Regions from separate parts of the Pseudobacillus sp. FSL P4-0506 genome, predicted to be linked through region 1. Evidence: riboswitches for the same ligand, from Rfam matches in the RefSeq annotation. Region 1 holds a riboswitch; the other holds the start of a gene.

Region 1 (5,609 bases):
AACTTTACCAATGAAGAAGGAGCTCGCTTCGAGCCTTCTATGATGTCCTCAGGGGTTCTTTCAGGAAAATTTGAAAAAGCTGTAATGATGAAAAAGACAGACACAGAGGGTATGACTTTTGAGGAAGCCCTCCATTCTATTGGTTATGCAGGCGATAGAAAATACCGATTAACAGAAGCCACGGCTTTTTTGGAATTACACATTGAACAAGGGCCGATTCTTGAAAGAGAATCATTAACAATTGGTGTCGTTGAGTGTGTGGTTGGAATGGTATGTTATGAAATCGAAGTAACAGGAGAATCTAATCATGCTGGAACCACCCCTATGAACATGCGGAAAGACGCTCTCTTTACGGCCAATGACCTTATAGCGAACGCTCGCAAAAAACTTAGCTCTCTTGATAAAGAACTTGTATTCACCATAGGAAGAATGAATATAACCCCTAATATACACACAGTCATCCCAGACAAAGTTGTTTTTTCTTTGGAAGCTAGACATAAAGATCCCACCGTTATTAAGCAGGTGGAAGCCATTATTCGAGATTTAACCCAGTTGCCTTCAGAACAAGATTGCACCGTTAAAGCTGAAAAATTGTGGGGGCGAGATACCGTTTGGTTTGACGAGAGTATCTGTCATGCGCTCGAACAATCTGCAAGATCTCTTGGCTATCCATTTAAACGAATGGTAAGCGGCGCCGGCCATGATGCGCAATTTATTGCCAGCTATATCCCTTCAGCCATGATTTTCGTTCCAAGCATCAAGGGGAAAAGTCATTCTGAGGATGAGTTAACTACGTGGGAAGATTGTGAAAAAGGTGTCAATGTACTGCTCGAAACTATTTTGACATTAAAGTCTTAATTAGCATAATCACTTTCAAAAAGCAGAGTCACGAATCGTGACTCTGCTTTTTTCTTAATTATTTATTTCCCGGGAAGCAAAGGATTACATCTGTTTCAGCCTTATTCGCAAAGGATATTCTCTATAATGATGCTGTTATTGAAAAGGAAAGGCTCATTCTTTGCCTCCATCATCGTATAGACATTTTCAATATGCAACTATATAATTACCTAAGTAATTATCATCAATATACTCGTGCTTTTCATATATGTATAGTTATTCCTGCTGTTCCGTACCTGGAGAGCGCTCTTACATATGAAATAATTTCTGCTGAAGAAAGGTGTCATGCGGGTTGAATAAAAAATTAATTGTATACGTCGTAGCTTTTGCTGCTTTTTTCGGTCCTTTTACACAAACCATCTATGCACCACTCATACCGGAAGTACAGCAACAGTTTCATACCTCTGAATTTGTAATCAATTTAACTATTTCTATTTTTACTCTCGTACTAGCTCTTATGCAAATTGTTTATGGGCCTCTTGCAGACAAGCTGGGGAGACGAAGGATTATGTTGCCGGGAATTTTAATTTACATAGCTGCATCGATTGGAGCGGCTCTTTCCCCTTCTATTCCATCTCTTATCTTCTTTCGCGCTGTTCAGGCAGCCGGTATTGCAGTCGGCTCTGTCGTAGCTACTACTGTAATTGGGGATTTATTTACCGGGAAACAACTGGGAAGATCAATGGGGACTTTCCAAATGATGGTATCTCTTGGTCCCGTTGTAGGCCCAGTAATTGGGGGAATTGTTGGTGAGGTCTCTGGATTTCACGGGGTTTTTTGGGTACTTGCTGCTACTGGAGTTATCATGTGGCTATTGACATATAAGTTCTTACCCGAAACAAAGATAGCGGGAGAAGAAAGTGGGAGAATTTCTCCCCGAGACTTTTATTTTATTTTAAAACACCCGATCGGTTCTGTCGTTATTCTTCTAGGGTTTGTTCAGTACTTTACATTTTATAACTTTTTGGTGTTTATGCCTCACCTGCTTTCTGACTTTTATCAATTATCCGCAAGCGAAAAAGGACTTATTTTTCTTCCTATGTCGCTAGGTGTTGTTATCGGCAGCTTTGCAGGCAGTCGTTTGCAGGAGCACTTTAATACAAAAAAGTTTCTTATTTTCAGCTCTTCATTAAATGTTGCAGCTACAATCCTCTTTGTCATCATAGCTGCCGTCTCGCTGCCGCTATTGGTTGGTAGCATTACTTTATTCGGTCTTTGTCTAGGGCTTTCTCTCCCTGTTCAAACCACCTTACTAAGCCTCGCTTTTCTCCATAATCGGGCGACAGCGATTGGGACATATAATTTTTTTCGCTACCTCGGCATGGCAGCTGGTCCCATGATTGGTGCAGTATTTTATAAAATGGGGAACCGAGTGGAATTTCTTTTTGCTGCCTTCCTTTTTGCATCTGTTGTTTTATTTGCTACAAGGCAATTTGCTCGCGCAAAACAAAATGTATCGGCTTAAATCATCTCTATGCCCTCCTCAAGGAGGGCATATTCTTTTAAACAGTAAATTTACACACTAAGCCATTAAGGTCCTCAGCCAGTTTTGACAACTTTACGGCATTTTCAGCAATCTCTTCCATTGAGCTGCTCGTTTGCTGAATCGAGGCAGAAGTTTGTTCAACTCCAGCTGCCGATTCTTCAGAAACCGACGCAATATTTTCAATCGATCTGTTCATCTGTTCACTGCCCGTTACTATTTGGTTCAAATTTTTGGAAACAAATTGGACTCTCTCTGTCATTTCAGAAATAGAAGCATCAATTTTTTCAAACATTGCTCCTGTTGTCTGAATTTGACCCATCCCCTTCCCAACTTCTATGTAACCAGCTTCCAAGGAATGAGCAACCTCAGATGACTCTTGTTGAACATCTGAAACAATAGCTGTAATGTCTTTTACAGAGTGAGAGACTTGGACGGCTAATTTGCGTACCTCAGCTGCAACAACAGCAAACCCTTTTCCATGTTCACCTGCCCTTGCTGCTTCAATCGCAGCATTTAACGCCAATAAATTCGTTTGTTCAGCAATGGCCTGAATGACTGCTACTAATGATGAAATTTCTTGTGATTGACGATCAAGTCCTCTTACTCTTTCAACAGAAGCCTGCATAATTTTGTCAATCTCTCTCATCTGATTGACAGAGGAACTCATTAAGCGTTTTCCCTCAGTAGTTAATTCTGAAACAGCTTTTGAGGCTATATAAATGTGTTCGCCGCTGCTATTTGCTTCTTGAACCCTTTCAATATAGCTGGCCATGACCTCTGAAAGGTCATTTACCTCATGGGCTTGGGATTCGGCTCCCGCCGAAAGTTGTTGCATAGTAGCTGCTGCCTGCTGGCTGCCCGCTTTCACTTCACTAGCCGCCTCGGTCAGCTCTCCACTTTGACTGGTTACTATTTCAGATGTAACGGTAATTTTCTGGATTATATCCTGTAAGCTCTCGAGCATTTGATTCATAGCCGAGCTGAGCTGGGCAATCTCATCTTCCCCTTCATAATTACTTTTCTTGATCTGTAGATTCCCCTCCGAAATACTGTCGGCCATCTCAACCACCCGGTTCAAGTGATGTCTCACCAGACGATTGATCATAAAAACAGCTGCCGAGCCAATGGCTGCAGATAAAATAATGGAGAAAATTAATACAGTAATCGATTCATTCAAACTATGCTTTGCTTCATTAGACGCTAACTTTCGCTGTTCATTAATCATGCTTTCCAATTCTGCCAGCTTTTCGACCGTTTCACTTCTCAAAGCCTGTGTTCTTTGTCTGGCGAGCAATGTCTCTAATTCATCTCCACTTTTGACAGCAGGTATAACTTTATCATGGAAAACCTTACTTACTTCTTTATTATTTCCTTTAATCCACGCAAAAACCTCTTCTTCTTTCTCTGTTTTAATTGCTGCCTCTAATTCTTTTTCAAGCTTAGTAAAGGCTTGTTTCCTTTCCTCAAATCCTTTGACAAACCGCTCGTCAGGGTGATTAATATAATCCGCAATTCGAATGTCTTGTTCGCTGAATAACGAAGCCATTTTTGTCATTTTGATAGCTCGGTCTCCCTTTTGCTCAAGAGCGGCAATATTCTCTTTAACATCTACCAGCTTTACGTAAACAACTATGGCAGAGAGACAGAAAAGTAGAATAACCACTCCTAAAGCCAATCCGTACTTTTTTCCAATACTTAAATTTTTTAGCAGCTTCGATACCAAGACTTCCCCCTCCTTCTGTCTTTACAAAAATAAAAGAGCTCCTTTCGTCAACGTAAATCCAAAAATAACTTTACGCGGACGGCCAGAAGAGCTCTTTGTAAAAAAACAGTTCGGCAGCCCGGCCATCATGGTACATTCCATGTTTTAGACCTGTGGCTTTGCGTCCCCGACTTTCATCGAGTTTGCCAGTATAGATAATATAGATAAATAGTCACATATCCCTTTTCTCAATCATACATAATTTTACCAATTTAAGCAATTATAACTATTTGTTCTATTCTGTCTTTTTCATAAGTAATGTGGTAGTTCCATCCACTATATAATCTAATCAAGTGAGATAGTTGCGAAAAACAGCGCCAATCAAAAACCAATTTATATAAGTACATGCATATGAGTATAAATTACTAAATCAGTTACAAAAGGAGATAAAATGAAGAGTGGATAATAAAAAAGGTTCAGCATATCATTATTAGCTGAACCTTTTCTCTCGTAATATTATTTCCTTACACAACAAAATAGTAAATGATTCCACGCTATCCACCAGATATCTCCTTCATCCGTTCTGTTACTTCCATAAACCATTCTTTCTGATTTAAATCCACTGTTAGTCTAGCTAAATCAAGAAGTTCATCCGCTGTTAAATCGTCATTCATCAGTGTCAACTGATGATAGCTGTATCTGTGTTCTCCAACTGGCTTTCCATTTCTGATCACAAACACCATCGCACCATGGTAGCTTGCTTCCAATACAAATCCAACGGCATTTCTGTTTTTGATTTTTACCCAAGCTCCTGCTTTATACAAGTTAATGCCCCCATACCCCGCCTTCCGCGAGTTTGTTTTCCCGTCTAATTCCCGCGACATGATGAGCAGCACAAACGAAAACATGATTTACACTATTATATTCAGCTGGCGCTTTCAATGACAACCTGGCTATTATATTTCATGCTTCTATTGAACAATTCATTGACAGCCTTGTTTTTAATCCCCTTATAACTGTTCCCTTGTAAAAGTTTTTCTTATACATATAAAGACAAAGAAATAGAGATGCAGTCTTTATCCTGCACCTCTATGGAATCATCAGCTAGTTGCTTCAAGTGGATCTTCAGCTGCTGTATTTTGTTGTTTCTTTGTCTTGTTCTCTAACTTCTCCAGCCGTTCAATCTCCAATGCTTTCGGGATAGAAATCCAGTAGCATAGAAGAATCGCCAAAACAGCACCAAGAAACTTACCGAGCATTACTGGGATAATAATTGTCGGCTGGAAGTTAGCTGGAAATGCCAATTGATCCCCGATCATCCATCCACCTGAAATGGCATAAGCAATCGTTAATACTTTATCTTTTGCTGGCATGTCTTTAATAATTTTAAAAAGTGCCAGAGGATTGGCTGTGGCTGCAATTACCCCTGCGCTGCCGATGCTGCTTAAACCGAGCAGCTTGCCGAAGAATTGCAGCGGCTTTGCCAAATACTTTTGAATGGCATAAACCATCGGGAAAGCTCCT
Region 2 (5,609 bases), on a different contig from region 1:
ATTTAGTCTAATATTTGTTTCAAAGAAGGTGCGGCGATACTTATCCATCTGTTTGCTTAGTTCAAAGATTACTTGAGCCGTTCTCTTGGCAATATCTTGAGATAAAGTACCAAGATCAAGCATCGCTGAATTTCGTTGGGCAATTTCCATAATCGCAGAAGTCTGCTCCTCCGTCATTGCCGCAATTTGTGAAGTCGATTGGTTGATTTTCTGCATGGTTGAGACGATTTTTTCTAATGCTTCATCCGCATACTGGGCTTCTTTAACACTTCGCTCAACCAGCTTTTCAGTGCTGCCCATTTGTTGTGTCACTTGATGAGAAACGCTTTGCAAAGATTCCATATTGACGGTAATCTGCATGGTTTGTTCTTTTGTATGTTCAGCTAACTTCCGAACCTCTTTCGCTACAACCGCAAAGCCTTTTCCATGTTCTCCGGCACGCGCTGCTTCAATACTCGCGTTTAGAGCAAGTAAATTCGTTTGATCTGTAATTTCTTGAATCACTTTTACTACACTTTGAATTTGCTCAATTTCCTCATTTAGTTGATTGACTTGTCTCGTCACATCACGGTAGACATGACCCACTTTTTGAATATCCTGTAAGGCTTCATTAATAACCTGTTTGCTTTGCTCAGCCGATTGAACGGCTTCATCTGTTCTTTCAGCTACTTTGACGGAATGATCGGCTACTTCCATAATAGAGGCGCTCACTTCCTCGGCAGCAGCTGTAACATTATGACTTTCCTTCACTATATTGTCCATTTCTGTGATCAGCTGCTTTGTTGTATTCAGCTGTGTCATGTCATTGAGCATGTCAGAAACACCAAATAGAAAAGATTTAAATGTTTCTTCCATGTAAACCTCAACGATAAGCTGCTGGTCGAAGGCTGCTAGTTTCTGAACGGCAAGAACTATCTTCATCATTTGGTTAGGATGCGGATGGAGTTTCTCCATCAATATTGTTGTCATAATTTGAATCAGCAGATGATGCGCAGCAATAAAGTGTTCTGCTGTCAGATGGATGCGGCTGTGCACCTGGCCAACCACGATTCTCGTCAGTATATATTCTTTATCAACGTCCGCTCGGAGGAGCTGCTCAACATACCTTTCCATTGTCAGCCTTAAGCGCTCAACTGTAGAATGTTCTGTGATCATTTGTTTAAGGTGATCTACAGAAGTAATATGCTCGTAAAATTGATTCACTATTTCTTCTTTATAAGGAAGAAGAATGGGCAGAGCTTCCTTCACATGATCCAGCGTTTCTTGGCTGACTCCCATAAATGCCAGCCGTTCTTTCACCCTTTCTCCTACTGTAGATATCTCTTTTGCCGCAGAATTATCCAAATAGTCCATCCATGACTTTGTTTTCTTTGAAAAAAGCTTCATACTTTTCCTCCCTCAATCCTTATATAGCTGCTCGTTGTCGTTAATGCATCTTCTTTAATCTATCTCTTAATTCCCGTACCTCTGGCAGATTCTTTTAAATACTCTTCAAAGTCCTGACTAGACAAAGGCTTACTAAATAAAAAACCTTGCCCTTGGAGACAGCCATCCTCTCTCAGAACATTTAGCTGTCCCTGATTTTCAACCCCTTCTGCAATCACATTGATGCCAAGGGTTTGTGAAAGTGTCAAGACAGCTTGCACAATAGCCTGACTTTCCTTATTTTGATGAATATCCCGAATGAACGAAGCATCAATTTTCAGCGTATCGACAGGTAAATGCTTAATATAGCTAAATGAACTGTACCCTGTTCCAAAGTCATCAATAGAGATATGAATCCCCAAATCTCTAAGTTGTTGTAAAATAGTTATTGCATTTTCAATATTAACAAATACACTTTCTGTCACTTCAATCTCAAGCCATTTCGGCTCCAATCTGGTTTCTATTAGAATCTTTTCAATTTTCCTTACAATATCAGGGTCCGAGATTTGGCGCGCAGACAAATTGATGGATATCTTTAGCGGAGTATAACCCTTATCTTGCCATTCTTTATTTTGTTCACACCCACGGCGCAGTACCCATTCCCCTAAAGGGATAATTATTCCTGTTTCTTCAGCCAAGGGAATAAAATTATTGGGAGAAATCTTCCCCAGTTCTGGATGATTCCAACGCACGAGCGCTTCCATTCCAATTAATATGTTTTTTGAAAGATCTATTTTCGGTTGATAATCAATATGAAACTGCTCAAGCTGAATCGCTTTTCTCAACTCATTCTCTAATAAAATACGCTCCAATGACTTTTCTTCCATTTCTGCTTCGAAAAAGGCATATCCGTTCCGGCCTCGTTCTTTTACAAAATAAAGAGCGGTATCTGCTTTGCTCAACAGTTCACCAGCTTTCTCTCCATCTTGCGGAAAGGTCGCAATACCGATACTACAGGAAGGTGTATACATCTGGCCGGCGATTTCTAACGGTTCTTGGAAGTCTAAATGAATCCGTTCCACCAGCCGCTCCAGTTCTTCTATTTTGGATATGCCACTTAGCAGTACAGTGAATTCATCGCCTCCTAATCGGGCAACTAAATCCGATGAACGAAGTGACTTTTTAATACGCTCGGCTGCTTTAGTTAAAATGAAATCGCCATTCTCATGCCCCCATGAATCATTCACAAATTTGAATCGATCTAAATCAATAAACATTACAGCAAGCTGAGAAGAGGAACTTTTTGCTTTCTTAATCTCCTCCCGCAAATGCTTCATAAACAATCTGCGGTTCGGCAGATCGGTCAAAGTATCATGATAGGCTAAATGATAAATCATTTTTTCCGACTTTTTCCGATCGGTTATGTCTCTCATGATAAACACGAAATCTTTTGCTTTTCTGTCCCCGTTCATAATGGGACTAATTCTTGCTTCCATATCCTTATACTGATTTCTGCTCGTTCTAATACGAAACTCTATCTGCGAAGACATTTTTTTCTTTTTAGCTAGCAATCTTAATTCAGTGTATAAAATCTTTTGATCTTCTTCATGAATCCACTTGAAGAGCTGGTTAGACTTTAGTTCACACATGTCATGCCCCAGTATTGTTATATGAGAAGGAGAAATGTATTGAAAGTTTCCTTCTTTGTCAATAATTGAAATCAAGTCAGCTGAGTTTTCCGTAATTAAACGGTATTTCTCCTCGCTTCTTCGCATTTCTTCTTCCATTTTCTTTCGAGAACTGATATCATTTCGGATCGACACATATTGATATGGTTTTCCCTGATCATTTAAAAATGGAACAATCGTCGTATCTACCCAGTAAAAAGAACCATCCTTCGCTCTATTCCGCACCTCTCCTCTCCAGGTTTCTCCTGATCCAATTGTAGCCCACATTTGTTTGAAAATTCCCCCAGAATGATAGCCTGAATTTAAAATACGATGGTCTTGACCTATTAATTCTTCTCGGCTATATTTGGAAATTTTACAGAACTGGTCATTTACATGAAAGATCCTTCCCTTTTGATCAGTGATAGCAATGATAGAAGACTGATCCAGTGCATATTTGACATCTCTTAACTCTTTTAACAAGGCTTCAATTGGTTTATTTTTTTCATCTAATGGCTCTATCAAGTGAGAAATTTCAGAAAGATCCGGTGTAACAGGTGCTTTTTTCAATTTATTTTCCTCCAGCTCTATGAAATATATAATGTTTAAGTTAAATAAAACCCATTCGACAAAAAACCGACTCTAAGAAAAGAGTCGGTTGCACTAGTCGCTCCAAGCCATTCAAGTGCCCAGATATAAATGGCTGTTCATCGCTTCTCTATATGACTATTATATTAAGTAGTAAATGGCTTAATTGAATAACTTCTTACGAACATAATAGTTCTTTTAGCCTAAACAGTCAATAAAAAATGGAAAATATAGAAGAAGTAAAATACTCCCTCCCCTCGACAGATTTAGCACTAAAAAGATTATCGTAATTAGGAATTCATTTTGAAAAAGTTTTATCAAAGTGAATTCCTATTCAGAACATTTAAGCTTGGATTTTATAAAAGGTTTGATCATTTTCTAATTTATCCTTGATCATAAAAATACATTTATTTCTAATAAGGGGTACCCCCATTACTAAAGATTATTTAGACAATTATTTTGAAATGGATCAATTAGTTCCTTACAAACTAAAACACATTATCCCCAAGCGCCGTGTAATTGGGCTTCTCGATCTTCAATCAAAAAAAGACTATGAAAAAAGTGAGTATTTTAATAGCTTTATGACAAATATGGATTCTATAACAACACAGGAATATTTTTAGTAAAGGATAATAGAGTTGTTGGATTGGTGGACTTTGTTACTTCAAAAAATAAAAAAGAAATTAATAAAACTGAGGTTATGTGTCTTGAAATTATATTGAGGTATTTAGCGCAAAGATTGCATGAGCACTGGTTATTGAAAACGGTTTCTTTGGAAATTCCTTAACGCCTAGAGAGAGGCGTGTTGCGCTACGTGAAAAAGGAATATTCCAATAAACAAATTGCCGACATGCTATTTATTAGTGAAAATACTATAAAAAAACATATACAGAGCCTTTACGAAAAATTTGATGTTAATAATCGTACAAACCTCTGTTTTAAGGTACATAATTTGGAGAGTTTACAATAATACATTCAAGCTAATGTACTTAAATTTAAAAATGAGTCGATCATGAGCAGATGTAGTGCTAGATTGGAATAAAATTTGACCAAAAATATCTTGGTGCATTTTATTGAGCAGCATATACAAAAATCATGTTTTGGAAAAAGGTTGATCAAAAATAGATTCTTATTCAGCAGCCTTATTTTCATTTTTATAAAAAGTTGCTCATTTTCTACCTGTATCGCATAGCAGTCGCGCCCAATTGTTGAAGTTCAATGGCTGTTGAAGCTGCTCGCGCCTGTGAACTCTAATACCTGTTAGTTTAAGAAAAAAGCATTATTTGCTATGAAGTAATGCTTTTGTTCTTATATTGTATAAAACAATAATAGTATAAATTTAGTCCACGTAATGTTTTTTAAAATTCGGATGGATAGAAAATTTGCGGCGTAAATTGACGAGTTTTTTCCCAAAACTTTCTTCTAAAAGATCTTTATGTTTCTCCATAATTTCCATGAGATACAAATGGTGAATCATGAATTCTGTAATGGGCATGACTAAGCCTACATGCATCGTCCAGGCTGCACGGCTATCTTTCTCCAGTGAGACAATACCTGCTACTACTTCTGAATCATCTCCACTAATAACTAGCCATCGTCCACCGTACTTTTCCGTAATTTCATGACCCATATAGTGGAGGTAAACATTAGCAAAATCAGAGACGATTTCCCCATAAATAATAATCGTTACATTAACTCCTCTTTTTGCTGCCTGTCTTAGTTCAGACTCCAATTCTTCAAATTCTTCTTTCCAAATCTCTAAGAGAATTCTTTTTTTTGCAGATGCTATACAAGCTTTTACCTTATCAAGTATTTCATTGCGTCCCGTGATATTCCAGATGTTTTCACGGTCATTTGCAGAACGTTCAAACTCCGCTAATGACTTTTCTGCCATTTCAAAATTCTCTTCTGCCTTCATTCGACGGCTTTTAATTAGCTCTTTTGCAGGAACAGGTGTATATTGTGGTGTGTTTCCAGGACTAACCAGAA

What was found. A riboswitch is a leader RNA that binds a small molecule or an ion and turns the genes downstream of it on or off. The one in region 1 is predicted to bind cyclic di-GMP.
Region 2: it holds a riboswitch for cyclic di-GMP, as region 1 does, so the genes downstream of both, MKZ02_RS21965 (sensor domain-containing protein) here and MKZ02_RS19035 (HAMP domain-containing methyl-accepting chemotaxis protein) in region 1, are expected to answer to the same signal.

What each region holds. Positions count from the first base shown of each region.
Region 1 covers NZ_JBBOOI010000001.1:3,863,678-3,869,286, forward strand. Annotated here, with positions in the region: gene MKZ02_RS19025 (Zn-dependent hydrolase) at 1-858, shown strand, start outside; gene MKZ02_RS19030 (MFS transporter) at 1,190-2,362, shown strand; gene MKZ02_RS19035 (HAMP domain-containing methyl-accepting chemotaxis protein) at 2,400-4,106, opposite strand; cyclic di-GMP riboswitch class I at 4,216-4,303, opposite strand; gene MKZ02_RS19040 (hypothetical protein) at 4,640-4,909, opposite strand; gene eutH (ethanolamine utilization protein EutH) at 5,186-5,609, opposite strand, start outside.
Region 2 covers NZ_JBBOOI010000002.1:9,201-14,809, forward strand. Annotated here, with positions in the region: gene MKZ02_RS21960 (methyl-accepting chemotaxis protein) at 1-1,386, opposite strand, end outside; gene MKZ02_RS21965 (sensor domain-containing protein) at 1,446-3,602, opposite strand; cyclic di-GMP riboswitch class II at 3,676-3,758, opposite strand; gene MKZ02_RS21970 (response regulator transcription factor) at 4,423-4,590, shown strand; gene MKZ02_RS21975 (TrmB family transcriptional regulator) at 4,960-5,609, opposite strand, start outside.